DNA from 4 places in the Psychromicrobium ferritrahens genome. Region 3 is predicted to be linked to each of the others. Evidence: riboswitches for the same ligand, from Rfam matches in the RefSeq annotation. Region 3 holds a riboswitch; each other region holds the start of a gene.
What was found. Region 3 has a riboswitch for S-adenosylmethionine ahead of ABDK06_RS13200 (VIT1/CCC1 transporter family protein). Riboswitches for the same ligand answer to the same signal wherever they lie in the genome.
Positions count from the first base shown of each region.

Region 1 (3,548 bases), on a different contig from region 3:
CCGCCCACTCCAGCGCACGGGCACCGCCCATCGATCCCCCGACCACCGCATGCCACCGGGTAATCCCGAGTGCATCGGCGAGCAAGGCCTCCGCCCGCACCGAGTCTCGCAGGGTCAGGAAGGGGAAGCGCGAGCCCCACGGTTTGCCGTCCGGGGCGGTTGAGGAAGGTCCGGTGCTGCCATAGCAGCCACCTAGGATATTCACCGAGACGACGAAGAACCTCTCGGTATCGATCGCCTTTCCCGGGCCCACTAAGCCATCCCACCAACCGGCCTGCTCCGACTCTCCCTGAGCGGCGTGAGAACTACCGGTCAGGGCATGCAGCACCAGGACGGCGTTGGAAGCTCCGGCATTGAGCCTGCCCCAGCTCTCATACGCCAGCGTCGTCTCCGGTAACCGTTCGCCCGTTTCCAGAGCCAGTTCGCCCAGCGACTGAAAGCGCAGCTGGCTGGGGTCGACACCCAGCAAAGCCTGCTCCGATAATTCTGAGATCGTCGTCATCACAGCGCGGATTTCGCCGCCCTGAAACCAGCCTCCAGATCCGCCAGGATATCCGTGATGTTCTCCAGTCCCACCGAGAGCCTGACCAGCCCCGGAGTGACTCCGGCTTTGAGCTGCTGGGCCTCGGTGAGCTGAGAGTGCGTGGTGGAGGCGGGGTGAATCACCAACGACCTCACATCACCGATATTGGCCACATGGGAATGCAGTTCCAAAGCGTCCACGAAGCGCTTCCCGGCGTCCACACCGCCCTTGATATTGAAGGCCACCACGGCACCGATCCCCCGCGGGCCGTATTTCTGCCCACGCTGGTACCAAGGGCTGGAGGGTAACCCGGCATAGGCCACCGATTCCACACTGTCATGCTCGGTGAGCCAGTTCGCCACCTCCAGCGCATTAGAGACATGCCGTTCCACCCGCAAACTCAGAGTTTCCAGCCCCTGCGCGATCAAGAAAGCATTGAAGGGCGCCACCGCGGAGCCCAGATCGCGCAGCAACTGCACCCTGGCCTTGAGGATATAGGCCAGATTAGCGCCCAAGGCACCACCGACGCCGAGATCCCGGGCGTAGACCAGGCCGTTGTAGCTCTCGTCCGGGGTGTTGAAGCCCGGGAATCTCTCCGGTTCCTTGGCGAAGTCGAAGCGACCGCCATCGACGATCACGCCGGCGATCGCGGTGCCATGTCCGCCGAGGTACTTGGTCGCGGAATGCACCACGATATCCGCCCCCCATTCCAGCGGCCGCACCAGATACGGCGTCGCAAGCGTATTATCGACGACGAGCGGCACTCCGGCCTCGTGGGCGACGGCACTGATTCCCTCCAGATCGAGCACGTCCTGACGGGGATTGGAAACCACTTCACCGAAGAAGAGCTTGGTGTTCGGGCGCACCGCGGCTCGCCACTGCTCCAAATCATCTGGGTCTTCTACGAAGGTGACCTCGATGCCGAATCTCTTGAGCGTGTGAGCGAGCAGATTATAGGTTCCGCCGTAGAGGCTGGGGCTGGCCACCAGGTGGTCTCCCGCCTGAGCGATGTTCAGGATCGCAAAGGTCTCCGCGGCCTGCCCGGAAGAGAGCAGCAGAGCCCCGACGCCGCCTTCCAGGCTGGCGATCCGCTGTTCGACCACGTCCTGGGTCGGGTTGCCGATTCTGGTGTAGATGGGTTCCAGTTCTGCGAGCGCGAAGCGCTTGGCAGCGCTCTCCGCACTGGGGAAGACGAAGGAAGTGGTTTGGAAAATCGGCAGTGCTCGCGCACCGGTACTCGGATCGGGTTGTTGGCCCGCATGGATCTGCCGGGTTTCGAATGACCAGCCGTTGCTCATCTCAGACTCCTTGTTTCAAGGGTCCTCAAGGTCGCCGCGATGAAGGCGGTTACCGGGCAGAGGAACCCGCGCTTGCACCTGATCTATTGACCAGGGCCCGGTCGTCACCCGGGGCACCCCACCGCGGAGGAGGGTTGCCGTCCAGCAAGCCGGGGCAGGCGTTCCGACCTCAGATGTGACACGGGATCAAGGAACTTTGCTGGCACTCATGACCTGTTTAAAGTGTGCAGTCCGCACCGGAGGCTAAGCAAGGTCAGGGAGCTATTGTGACGCTGCATTTCCCGCGATGCGCGGAGGTTACGGAGGAAATCTCACAGCGGATTCATGGTGCGCGAAGCGCGCAACGCACAGCGCAACTTAGGTAGACCTTAGTCGAGAGGCGGGTCACAAAGTGCGAGGATATGGGCATGCGCATGGACCACGTTTCTTACGCTTGTGAACCGGATGGACTGGCTGCCACCACCGAGCGGATCTCTGACGCTCTAGGAATCAAGGCCGTCCGCGGCGGGGTGCACCCCCGCTTCGGCACGCGGAATATGATCATTCCGCTCACCAATCATCACTATCTCGAAATCGTCGAAGTACTGGATCACCCAGCTTCAGACAAAGCTCCCTTCGGTCAGGCCGTGCGCGCCCGGTCAACTGCCGGTGGCGGCTGGATGGGCTGGTGCGTCGAGGTTGACGACCTGCTCCCCTTTGAAGAACGGCTGGGACGCAGCGCAGTTCCCGGAAACCGGAAATTTCCGGATGGCCAGGAACTGATCTGGCAGCAGATCGGCATTAAAGGTCTGATCGCCGACCCCCAGGTACCTTATTTGCTCAAATGGGAAGGCGATCCCGCACTGCACCCTTCACTGGCCAAGCCGAGCGACGTCAAACTCGCCAAGCTCACCATCGCGGGCTCTGCCGAACGAGTGACTGAGTGGCTGGGAGAGTGCGTGGATAAGCCACTGCAGGATGTCGCGGTTGAGTGGGTCGCCCCTAAGGGCACTCCGGGCATCATGAGCGTCACCTTTGAAACCGCCCACGGCGAAGTCACGGTCTGAACCTCAGCCAATATTCAACGCTCTGATGCTGAGGGCGACGGAGTGCCGTCAGCGAGCGAGCAGGGTTCCCCGCCCGGGCTTGCGAGGGAAAGGGCAGCTCACGAGCCTTGGCCGAAACCCAATTGCGGGCCGAAGCTGAAGGCCGCGATGTCCAGCAGCGAATGCGCCACCACGAGCGGCATCACCCGTTTGGTCTTGGTGTAGAGCCAGCCGAAGATCAACCCCATCACGAAGTTGCCGGCGAACGGCCCAAAGCCCTGGTAGAGGTGGTAGCTGCCACGCAAAAGAGCGCTGGCCACAATCGTCCACCAGGGCTGCCAGCCGAGTTGCTTCAGCCTGGTCATCAGAAACCCCACGACGATCACTTCTTCGAGCACGGCATTGCGCAGCGCGGAGATGATCAGCACCGGAATGGTCCACCAGTAATCATGAAGTGAGCTGGTCACGATCTGGGCGGTCACCCCGAGGCTGCGTCCCAGCGCATAAAGACCCAGCGAAGGCAGCCCGATCAGCAGCATCAGGCCGATTCCCCCTAATAAGTCGCGCCAGAGCAGGTCGCGCCACGGGCGGCTGATGGTGAATCCGATGGCCTGGAATCCGCTGCGGGCGGGTTTCCACAGCAGGTAGAGCGCTAGGGCCACCGGTACCAGGGCGAAGAAGTTATCAAGCAATTGATAGGTC
Region 1 covers NZ_JBDLLW010000001.1:747,312-750,859, forward strand. Annotated here, with positions in the region: gene metX (homoserine O-acetyltransferase MetX) at 1-502, opposite strand, end outside; gene ABDK06_RS03515 (bifunctional o-acetylhomoserine/o-acetylserine sulfhydrylase) at 502-1,821, opposite strand; SAM riboswitch class IV at 1,885-2,035, opposite strand; gene ABDK06_RS03520 (VOC family protein) at 2,223-2,867, shown strand; gene ABDK06_RS03525 (CPBP family intramembrane glutamic endopeptidase) at 2,966-3,548, opposite strand, start outside.
Region 1: it holds a riboswitch for S-adenosylmethionine, as region 3 does, so the genes downstream of both, ABDK06_RS03515 (bifunctional o-acetylhomoserine/o-acetylserine sulfhydrylase) here and ABDK06_RS13200 (VIT1/CCC1 transporter family protein) in region 3, are expected to answer to the same signal.

Region 2 (3,548 bases), on a different contig from region 3:
AATCTTATCGTCGATTGCTCAGCGCGATCCGGGCGGTTCAGTAGTCGTAGCGCTTTAAAGCCAGCCAATCCTGCCCCGTTACGGCTGGCTTACGGCAAATCCTCGGCATCTCGGGATAGCGTGTTGGCATGACAATGCACCTTCAGGGCTATAACGACGATCTTCGTTTGGCTCATGTGCTGGCCGATTCCGTGGACGCGCAAACCATGAGCCGGTTCAAAGCCCTCGATCTGACCATTGAGACCAAACCGGACCTCACTCCGGTGACCGATGCCGATAAAGCCGCAGAGGATGCCATCAGGAACCAGCTGGCCCGGGCCCGCCCCCGCGATGCGGTACTGGGCGAAGAGTTCGGCAGCACTGGGCACGGCGCACGGCGTTGGATCATCGACCCGATCGACGGCACCAAGAACTTCATTCGCGGAGTTCCAGTCTGGGCGACTCTGATCTCGCTGGTCGATGAAGGTGTGCCCGTCGTGGGAGTGGTCAGTGCCCCAGCACTGGGTAAACGTTGGTGGGCGTCGAAGGGCACCGGGGCCTTCACCGGTAAATCACTCGCCGCCGCCAGCCGGCTGAGGGTCTCAAACGTCTCCCGGCTGCAAGATGCGTCCGTTTCATATTCTTCGCTCGGCGGCTGGAGAGAGCGCGGCAATCTGGAGCAGTTCATCGAGCTTTTAGACGCCACCTGGCGCAGCCGGGCTTACGGTGATTTCTGGTCATACTGCCTGGTGGCTGAAGGCGCAGTGGACATCGCCTGCGAACCATCGCTGAACCTTTACGATATGGCAGCGCTGGTGCCGATCGTGACCGAAGCGGGCGGGCGATTCACTTCTCTGGAAGGGGCTGACGGGCCGTTCGGCGGCAATGCTCTGGCCAGCAACGGCATCCTGCACTCGGAGACCCTGCGCTTACTCAACCCCGAGCTGGACGATTTACTCTGATCCTTGCCTCCGACGGGGGGGGCGAAGCGCCGCCGGCATCCCAGCTACTCTGACGGCCCAACTGTATTACGTAATACAGCACGGTGCTCTGCCGAATTGGCCTAGGCTTGAAAGAGGTCACGAGTGCCAGCGTTAAACCCCGGTTTGCTGGCCGGCAACCCTCCATTCGCGGTGGGGTGCCCCGGGTGACGACCTGGCCAGATCAAAAGATTCTGGCAAGCGCGGACTCCCGTTGTGATGACCGGGGTCCTCTTCGTGGAGGATCAGATGAGCACTGTCACGTATATCACCCCTAGAAAATCGCTGCAGGCCCTTTTGCCCGTCGTGGGTGCCGAACTCCGGGCTCCCTTGGTGCAGGGTGGCGACGTCCGCTACGTCAATCTAGACTATGCTGCCTCGGCTCCCGCGCTCTCGGCGGTGGCCAATTATCTCCAAGAGATCCTGCCCTACTACGCGAGCGTTCACCGCGGGGCGGGCTATTCCTCCCAGATCAGCACCTCGGTCTATGAGAACGCCCGGCACATCGTGCGGAACTTCGTCCGTGCCAGGGCCGACGACGCAGTGATCTTCACCCGTAACACCACGGACGCCTTGAATCTGCTAGCCCGTTGCCTTCCGGCCCAAGGCGACGTGCTGTATCTCGATATCGAACACCACGCTAACCTCTTGCCCTGGCAGAACGTGCCGCACCGAAGCGTCTTAGCGGGCGAGTCGATCGCACAGACCCTGGAGATCCTAGAAGAAGAATTCGAGCTCGGCGGTGTCTCGCTGCTCGCGGTCACCGGCGCTTCCAATGTCACCGGTGAAGTGCTGCCGGTCGCCGAACTCGCTGCTCTGGCGCATCGGCACGGTGCTCGGATCGTGGTGGATGCGGCGCAGCTTGCCCCGCATCGGGCGATCGACGTCAGCGGCTGGGGCATCGACTACTTGGCCTTTTCCGGCCATAAGCTCTACGCGCCCTTCGGTTCCGGAGTGCTGGTGGGGCGCCCGGATTGGCTAGATTCCGGGGTGCCTCTGCTGCTGGGCGGCGGAGCGGTCAAGGAGGTGCGACTGGACGCCGTGAGTTGGGCCGAAGGTCCGGCGAGACATGAAGGTGGCACTCCTAATGTACTGGGGGCAGCCACGCTGGCCCGCGCTGCCGAAGTGATTGCCTCGCTCGATCAAGAGACCTGGCAGCACCATGAAAGCACGCTCCGAGAGTTTCTGATCGACGGCTTGGAACGGATCCCCGGAGTGACAGTGCATCATTTGTTCAGCGATTCGGGGAGCTATCCGGGCAGCGGCAGCATCGGTGTGGTCAACTTCTCGGTTTCCGGCTATGACTCCGGTTTGGTGGCGGCTTATTTATCCGCCGAGTTCGGGGTAGGCGTGCGGGACGGACGGTTCTGCGCGCATCCCCTGCTGCGACGCCTCGGGCTGCCCACCGGCTCGCTGCGAGCCAGCTTCGGACTCGGCTCCGGCATCGAGGACGCGCAACGGCTGATCACCGGAATCAGCCAACTGGTCGAGGATGGGCCCCAAGGCGACTATCTCATTGAGAGCGGTCGCTGGGTTCCGGTCAACGATTTCAGGGTCTTCCCCTCCTGGGCGCCTAATACCCCGGGAACCGCAGGAGCGGCGCCCTGCATCGTGACGGATTGATGCAGCCTCCGGGATATTCTTGAGGGGTGTCCCGGAGGTGCCCATGAACAAAACCAGCGACGGTCCCAAGCTGCTGCAGCAACGTCGAGAGGAGCTCGCCTCCGCCTTCCGTAGCGGCGGTGAGCTCTATGAGCGGGTCCGCCCGGGCTATCCGCAGCATGCCGCGGACTGGCTGATTCCCAGCAGCGCCCATAGAGTGCTCGATCTCGGCGCCGGGACCGGCAAATTCACTGAACGACTGGTGGAACGCGGGCTGCAGGTGACCGCCGTCGATCCCTCGGAGGATATGCTCGCGCAGCTTAACAGCAGGTTCCCCGAGGTATCGACCATCGTTGGCAGCGCAGAGGACTTCCCGGCGGCCGAGGAAAGCGTCGATGCGGTTTTCGTCGCTCAGGCTTGGCATTGGTTCGACGCCCCAGCCGCAAGTCGGCGGATCGGCCGGGTGCTGCGCCCCGGCGGCAGATTAGGGCTGATCTGGAATCAACTCGATGTCCGGATACCGTGGGTGCACCGGCTCTCGCGGATCATGCATGCCGGCGATGTGCATCGCCCCGAAGCGGTGCCAGCTCTCGGCGAGCAATTCTCTGCCCCGGAACCTCATTTATCCCATTGGTCGCAGCAGCTGACTCCGGCGGAACTGATCGAGCTGGTGAAGTCACGCAGCTACTATTTGCGGGCCTCCGAGCAAAATCGTGCCAGAGTGCTGAACAACCTGGACTGGTATCTCTTCGAGCATCTGGCCTATCGCCACGGCCAGAGCGTGGAACTGCCTTATCTCACCCTGGCTTGGCGGGCTCATAAGGTCTGAAGGCGTCCAAGCCGATGCCGGAGCTTTGGTCCGCGATAGCCCAACGACGTCGCGATAGCTTTCTGACCCTACAATGGGCTATCCCCAAGGTCGTTGAACCATCGCGAACGCCGCAAAGAGCCGCACAACCGACCACAGGCACAAAGGCACACAGGCAT
Region 2 covers NZ_JBDLLW010000001.1:634,229-637,776, forward strand. Annotated here, with positions in the region: gene rsgA (ribosome small subunit-dependent GTPase A) at 1-44, shown strand, start outside; gene hisN (histidinol-phosphatase) at 129-941, shown strand; SAM riboswitch class IV at 1,057-1,169, shown strand; gene ABDK06_RS02985 (aminotransferase class V-fold PLP-dependent enzyme) at 1,209-2,582, shown strand; gene ABDK06_RS02990 (class I SAM-dependent methyltransferase) at 2,626-3,390, shown strand; gene ABDK06_RS02995 (putative acetyltransferase) at 3,547-3,548, shown strand, end outside.
Region 2: it holds a riboswitch for S-adenosylmethionine, as region 3 does, so the genes downstream of both, ABDK06_RS02985 (aminotransferase class V-fold PLP-dependent enzyme) here and ABDK06_RS13200 (VIT1/CCC1 transporter family protein) in region 3, are expected to answer to the same signal.

Region 3 (3,548 bases):
AGACCTCCTCGATCGTGATGCTGGCCTATACGGTGATGCTCTGTGCCACCTCAACGAGTGCTTACGCCACGATCTTCGTGGTGCTCTTTGGCTGGGAACGCTGGCTGGCGATTGCGATAGGCGGCGCCATCGTGCTGATTTACTCCACCATCGGGGGCATGTGGTCCATTACGCTCGCCGATATGGCTCAATTCGTGATCAAGACGATAGGCGTCTTCGCGCTGATGCTGCCCTTTGCGCTCGCCGCTGCCCAAGCGCAAGGCGGTTTCGATGCGATCCGGGATCGCGTCGGGCAGAGCTTCTTCCAGCTCGACGGCATCGGGGTACAGACCATCGTGACCTATTTCGTCGTCTACACCCTAGGTCTGCTGATCGGCCAAGACATCTGGCAACGCGTCTTCACCGCCAAGACTCCCGCAGTGGCACGCTGGGGCGGAGCCACCGCGGGAGTCTACTGCATTCTTTACGGGGTGGCCGGCGCGCTGATCGGCATGGCCGCTCGGGTGGCCCTGCCGGAGATCGATGTGAAAACCGCGGGTCAGGACGCCGTGTATGCCGAGGTGGCCGCCCATTTACTGCCCATCGGTTTAGGGGGTCTGGTGCTGGCCGCCGCCGTCGCCGCCATGATGTCGACCGCCTCGGGCGCACTGATCGCTGCGGCAACGGTGGCTCGCGCCGATGTGCTGCCCTTCGTGGCCAGCTGGTTCGGCAGAAAAATCGACACCTCAGATACCGATAATCCGGAGCACGATGTGCGGGCCAACCGGCTTTGGGTTCTCGGGCTAGGCGTAGCGGCCATTCTGATTGCCATCGTAACCCCCGACGTGGTGGCGGCACTCACCATCGCCTACGACATCCTGGTCGGTGGCCTGCTGGTCGCCATTCTGGGCGGTCTGTTCTGGAAGCGCGGCACCGGACTGGGAGCAGCGGCCTCGATGGCTGTCGGCACCGTAGTCACCTTGCTGCTGCTCACCCTCTATGCGAGCGGAGCGATAGCCAGCGAGGATGGTATTTATGCTAACGAGCCCATCTACTGGGGTCTCGGATCTTCGTTGCTGGTCTATCTAGCGGTGTCTTTAGCGACCAAAGAAACGTCAGCTGAAGTACGGACCGCTTGGCAGCTCAGACTCAACGGCTCCAAGATAAGAAAAATATAAGGATTTCCGCCAAACGCCCGGTAGAATTGCGTGCGCTCCAGGGCAGAGTTACATTAGAAAAAGCTTCATGAGTTGTGGTTGCCTTTCAGTAGGCAAAGCTCGGACTGACCACACGCCAACCCCATGTGCAAGGGTGGCTCGGATGACGAAGCGACCCATCGGGCCGCGAGACAAACCCGAGGGGTAAGAGCACTCGGCTGGAGGCGCTTTAGGTGTCCGGAATACGTTTTGTCCTTCCCGCGGTTGACGCCGTACTGGGAACAGTTTCGCTGATCGAAAGTGGGTGTTGGCGAAGTTTTTGGAGCGGCGAAGCAAGAGAATTAATAACCGCGATGGCAAATTCGGTGCAACGCTGCCAATGGAATGCGAAGACCTTGGAATTGACGGTTACGGTGGCGAAAACCGGGTGCCGGCAGGGCGAGCCGCGAGTTTTTCGGCTGCTGCCGAACTCACCGGAGCCAAGCCCCTCGGAATCGGCCCTGGCATCGTTTGACTCCCTGGTTCTTCGGCTAGCTCATTGATTCTGCGATCGCCCACTGTGAGTTGCAGTGGGCGATCGCAAGTCTACGGGCGGTGAAAATATCTGCGCGCAGCCGAAAGATTTTACGGTGCGCCGAAGCTTTTTGCCGAGGATAGCCAGCCGAAAAACCGCGAGAATTCGGGCTAAAGTGGGGCTGTGGCAAGTTACTCTCCGGGCGTACAGCAGGCCAGTAAAGCGCAGATCAAGCGGTGGCGCACCCACCTCGCCGATGAGCGCGCCGAGGCCGCCGTCTATCGCGCCCTGGCGACGAAACGCGAGGGCGAGGAGCGCGATATTCTGCTCGCCCTGGCCGAAGCCGAAAAGCGGCATGAGCAGCACTGGCTGACCCTGCTCGGCGAACACGCCTCAGCGCCCCGCAAGGCCTCGTTCAATAACCGTCTGCTGGGCTTTCTGGCCAAGCACTTTGGCTCGGTCTTCGTCCTGGCTCTGGCTCAACGGGCTGAGTCCCGTTCCAGTTACTCGACCGATGTGGACGCCACCCCGGCGATGGCTGCCGACGAAGCGATCCACGAAGAGGTGGTGCGCGGACTGGCAACCCGTGGCCGTAATCGGCTCTCCGGAACCTTCCGAGCCGCCGTGTTCGGTGCGAACGATGGGCTGGTCAGCAATCTCTCCCTGGTGATGGGTATGGCCGGGGCCGGGCTGGCCCCGCATCTGGTGTTACTGGCCGGCATTGCGGGTCTGCTCGCCGGAGCACTGTCGATGGGTGCGGGTGAGTACGTCTCGGTACGTTCACAGCGCGAATTGCTGGACGCCTCGAAGCCGACCCAGATCACGCTGTCCGCCGCCAAAGCTCTGGATATCAATGCCAATGAGCTGGTTCTGGTCTACCGGGCCCGCGGGATGAGTCCGGAGGACGCCGAGCATCGCGCGGCCGAACGGATGGGACGGTTTGCCTGCGACTGCAACCCCAGCTTCTCCCTGCAAGCAGAGGTGGCGGGGAAACCTGAGAGTGATGAGCACGAGACCATTGGAACCGCGCTGGGTGCCGCCGTCTCCAGCTTCTGTTTCTTCGCCTCCGGCGCCGTCATTCCGGTGCTGCCCTACCTCCTCGGGCTCAGCGGTTTCACGGCCATAGCGGTAGCCTCAGTGCTGGTCGGCTTAGCGCTGCTGGCCACAGGAGCGGTGGTGGGCTTGCTTTCCGGAGCCCCGCCACTCTCCCGGGGAATCCGGCAGCTGCTGATCGGCTTCGGCGCGGCGTTGGTCACCTACCTGCTCGGCCTGCTGTTCGGCACCACCACCGGATAGCTTCCAGTGGCCCGGAAACCTCAGCCCAGAGACGCTAGGGCTTCCGCCACTGAGTCAACCAGCTGAATCCGTTGAGCCATCTCTCGGCCCTGGGCCAGCTTCGTCAGCAACTGCCAGACCGGAAGCTGTGCAGTCCAGTACTCCCGGCCCAGCAGCACCATCGGGACGGCGGCTGATTCCGCGGCATAATAATTCTCGCAAGCATCCTGGAAGATTTCCTGGACGGTCCCGGCGGCTCCCGGCAGGAAAACGATCCCGCCATTGCAGCGCTCTAGCAAAACCGCCTCCCGCACCGCATTGGCGAAGTATTTCGCTATCCGGCTGGCAAAGATATTGGGCGGTTCATGACCATAGAACCAGGTAGGGATGCCGAGATTGAGCTGACCGTCCGGGAAACGCGCCATAACGGCTTGAGCTGCCGCAACCCAGCGATCGACCGAAGGCCTGAAATCCGGGACCTCCGAAAGCTGAGCCATCGCCCAGTCCAGAGCTGCCGTAGGTCGGCCACTCAGCCAGGCACCTAAATTCGCCGCTTCCATGGCTCCCGGACCTCCTCCGGTGGCCACCACGAAGCCACGCCGGCCCAGGCCGCTGCCCAGTTC
Region 3 covers NZ_JBDLLW010000003.1:251,609-255,156, forward strand. Annotated here, with positions in the region: gene ABDK06_RS13195 (sodium:solute symporter family protein) at 1-1,157, shown strand, start outside; SAM riboswitch class IV at 1,221-1,353, shown strand; gene ABDK06_RS13200 (VIT1/CCC1 transporter family protein) at 1,834-2,946, shown strand; gene ABDK06_RS13205 (LOG family protein) at 2,967-3,548, opposite strand, start outside.

Region 4 (3,548 bases), on a different contig from region 3:
GGCTGAACATCGACAATCTGCCCTTCTTCGCGGTGATCGCCTCCTGCGCCGAGGGCAGCACGCTGATCCACGATTGGGTCTACGAGAACCGCGCGATCTACTTGACCGAACTGAACCGCTTGGGCGCCAGGGTGAGGCTGCTCGACCCGCACCGGATCGACGTCGAAGGCCCCACCCGCTGGCGCGCAGCCGAAGTGGGCTGCCCGCCCGCGCTGCGCCCGGCCGCCTGCATTCTGCTGGCCATGCTGGCCGCTCGGGGGACTTCGGAGCTGCGCAATATCTACGTGATCGAACGCGGTTACGAGGATCTCGCTGAGCGGCTCAACACCCTGGGCGCTGAGATCGAGTACTTCCAGGACTGATCCACCGGTTCGCTTCAGCATCACTTTATGAGCTAAAAGTGGTGCTGAGGCGATTGCCTCTAGAGCTGCCCGAGGGCCAGTTCCAGATCCCGCTGCAGATCGTCTAGATCCTCCAGCCCCACCGAGAGCCGCACCACGCCGTCGCTCAGTCCGATGGCTGCCCGGCCTTCCGGGCCCATCGCGCGGTGCGTTGTGGTCGCGGGGTGTGTGATGAGGGATTTCGAATCACCGAGGTTATTGGAGATATCGATCACCCGCAGGGCATTCAGCAGGGCAAAAGCTTCGGGCTTCCCGCCTTTCAGCGCGAAGGTGAGTACGGTGCCGCCCGCGCTCATCTGCGAGGCAGCCAGTTCGTGCTGCGGGTGCGAGGCCAGCAATGGGTACTTGACCCATTCCACGGCTTGCTGCTGCTCCAAAAACTCAGCTAGGGCCAGTGCCGAGGCCGAGGAGTGCTTGACCCGCAGTGACAAGGTCTCCAGCCCCTTGGTGAGTACCCAGGCGTTGAACGAGGACAGTGCAGGGCCAGTGTGCCGCATCAATTGCTTGACCGGGCCGTCGATGAATTCCCGGCTGCCCAGGATCGCGCCGCCGAGCACCCGCCCCTGGCCGTCGATGTGCTTGGTACCCGAATAGACGACGACGTCGGCGCCGAGCTCCGTGCAGCGCTGAAGCAAAGGCGTGGCGAAGACATTATCGACCACCACCTGGGCTCCGGCGGCATGCGCTAGTTCGCAGACCGCGCGGATGTCAACGATCTCCTGCATGGGGTTCGACGGTGATTCGAAAAAGACAGCGGTGGCCGGCACCGAAAGAGCTTCCCGCCACTGCTCCAGATCGGGGCCATCCACAAAAACCGTCTCGACTCCCCAGCGCGGCAGAATCTCGTTCAAGATCACAAAGCACGATCCGAAGAGCGAACGGGAAGCCACCACTCGGTCCCCCTGAGCCAGCAGCGCACCGAGTGCCACAAAGACCGCGGCCATTCCAGAGGCGGTAGCGAAGCAGGCCTCGGTTCCTTCCAAGAGCCGTAGCCGTTCCTGAAAGGTGGCCACCGTCGGATTGCCGTAGCGGGAGTAGACGAATCTCTCGTCCTCTCCCGTGAAAGCCCTTTCCGCGGCTTCGGCGGATTCGTAGACGAAACCGGAGTTCAGGAATATCGCCTCGGAGGTCTCCTGAAAGCCGGTGCGGTCCAGGCCGCCCCGGACCGCCTGGGTATCGGAGGACCAGCCGCCGGCCAGCGGATTGAAGCTCATGAGCCCTTCTTCCAGGGCAGTTTGCGGTTCTTCCAGCCGTTCACGGTGCGATCGCCATAGGCATCCGGGACGCCTTCGAAGCCTTCCAGCACATTGAAAGAGGTGAACCCGGCCTCGGTGGCCGCTTCAGCGGCGGACACCGAGCGAGCGCCAGAACGGCAGAGAAAAACGATGTCCGCATCGGCCGGCACGGCGGCCTTGAGCTCATCCAAGAAGGCCTGATTCCACACCCCTCCGGCGAGGTTCCACTGCACGAAACGGGGTTCGACGGAGAGTGAAGCGGTGTCTGGGACGCCGATCAATTGCCACTCCGCTTCGGTCCGCACATCCACCAAGACGGCGCCGTCGGAAACTTTCTGCCAGGCTTCCTCAGGGGTCAGATCACCGGCGTAACTCATTGTGCCGCCTCCCCATCAGTCGCGGAGTTAAAACCGGGGAGCACCACGGCCTGGGCGGCGATCACCTGGCCGCCGTTGGACGTCACTGAGGGGCTGCCGTAGAGCAGGTAGCCTTCGGCGATCGCATCACTGACCCGCTGACAGAAACTATGATCATCGGGGCCGGTCAGAAGCCGGTAGGTCAAGGGGGCGTCAGCCATTTGTTCTCCTTTTGCCTGAGGCGCAAGCCGCAGCAACTCCACGCTTGCAACCCGTTCACGTTGCCGAGTATTCACCTGAGGCACCCCACCGGAATCGAGGGTTGCCGGCCAGCAAGTCAGGGCAGTGCACCCGGCCTCGGCCAAAGTGCGTGCTGGCGCTCGTTACTCATCGCAAAGCTAACACATGGCGTGGCGTTGACGGGCAAAATGATGTCTTTATTGCGCAGTACCAGCTCGACCTCGTCGGCTAGCAGAGCCAGGGTCTTGAGCTCAGGCCTGTCTGGCTTGCTCAGCATAAAGTGCGGCATAGCGGCCGTTCAGTGCGAGCAGTTCTCTATGAGTACCCTGTTCGGCGATTCGGCCCTGTTCCACCACGAAGATCACATCCGCACCGACCACCGTTGACAGTCGATGCGCAATGGCCACCGTGGTGCGGCCCTGTGAGGCGGTCTCCAGCGCGGATTGCACCACTCGTTCTGAGATCGAATCCAATGCGCTGGTGGCCTCGTCCAGAACCAGCACGGCGGGGTCTTTCAGCAGCACTCGGGCGATCGCGATTCGTTGCTTCTCGCCGCCTGAAAGCCGATAACCGCGTTCGCCGACCAAGGTGTTGAAGCCCTCAGGGAAGCTCATGATGGTCGAGTAGATATTGGCCTGCTGGGTGGCCCGGTCGAGTTCGTCCTGAGTCGCTCCGGGCTTGGCGTAGCGCAGATTATCGGCGATGCTGGCGTGGAACAGATAAGTTTCCTGACTGACAATGCCGATATGCGCCACCAGGGAATCCTGAAGCAGTTCGCGCACCTCTATACCGCTGAACTCAATACGACCGGAAGTGGCTTCGTAGAGCCGGGGAATCAGATAGGAAATGGTGGTTTTACCCGCGCCAGAAGAGCCCACGAAGGCGGCGAACTGCCCGGGTTCAATAGTGAAGGAGACCTTATCCAAGGTCGGACGCTCCCCGGGTTGAGCATCCGGGTAGGCGAAGCTGACCTCTTGGAATCTGATCCTGCCCAGTTGCCGCAGATCGCTTAGCGGGGCTGCCCCCGGGCTGTCGGCGATGGCGGGTTTGAGGTCCAGGTATTCGAAGATCCGGGCGAAGAGGGCGCCCGAAGTCTGGAGGTCGAGGGCAACCCGCATCAAGCTGGTGAGCGGGAAGAGCAGACGCGCCTGGACCGTGGTGAAGGCCACGATAGTACCCGCGGTAATCGCTTGGAAGCCGTTGTCCACCAGCAGACCGGCGACGAGGTAGACGATTGCCGGAATCGAGGAGAGGAAAATAGTCACGATGGCGAAGAACCACTGTCCGCTCATCGCCTGGCGGACTTGCAGCCCGAT
Region 4 covers NZ_JBDLLW010000001.1:1,435,922-1,439,469, reverse strand. Annotated here, with positions in the region: gene ABDK06_RS06685 (UDP-N-acetylglucosamine 1-carboxyvinyltransferase) at 1-362, shown strand, start outside; gene ABDK06_RS06680 (O-succinylhomoserine sulfhydrylase) at 422-1,615, opposite strand; gene ABDK06_RS06675 (rhodanese-like domain-containing protein) at 1,612-2,013, opposite strand; gene ABDK06_RS06670 (DUF1737 domain-containing protein) at 2,010-2,213, opposite strand; SAM riboswitch class IV at 2,249-2,380, opposite strand; gene ABDK06_RS06665 (ABC transporter ATP-binding protein) at 2,484-3,548, opposite strand, start outside.
Region 4: it holds a riboswitch for S-adenosylmethionine, as region 3 does, so the genes downstream of both, ABDK06_RS06670 (DUF1737 domain-containing protein) here and ABDK06_RS13200 (VIT1/CCC1 transporter family protein) in region 3, are expected to answer to the same signal.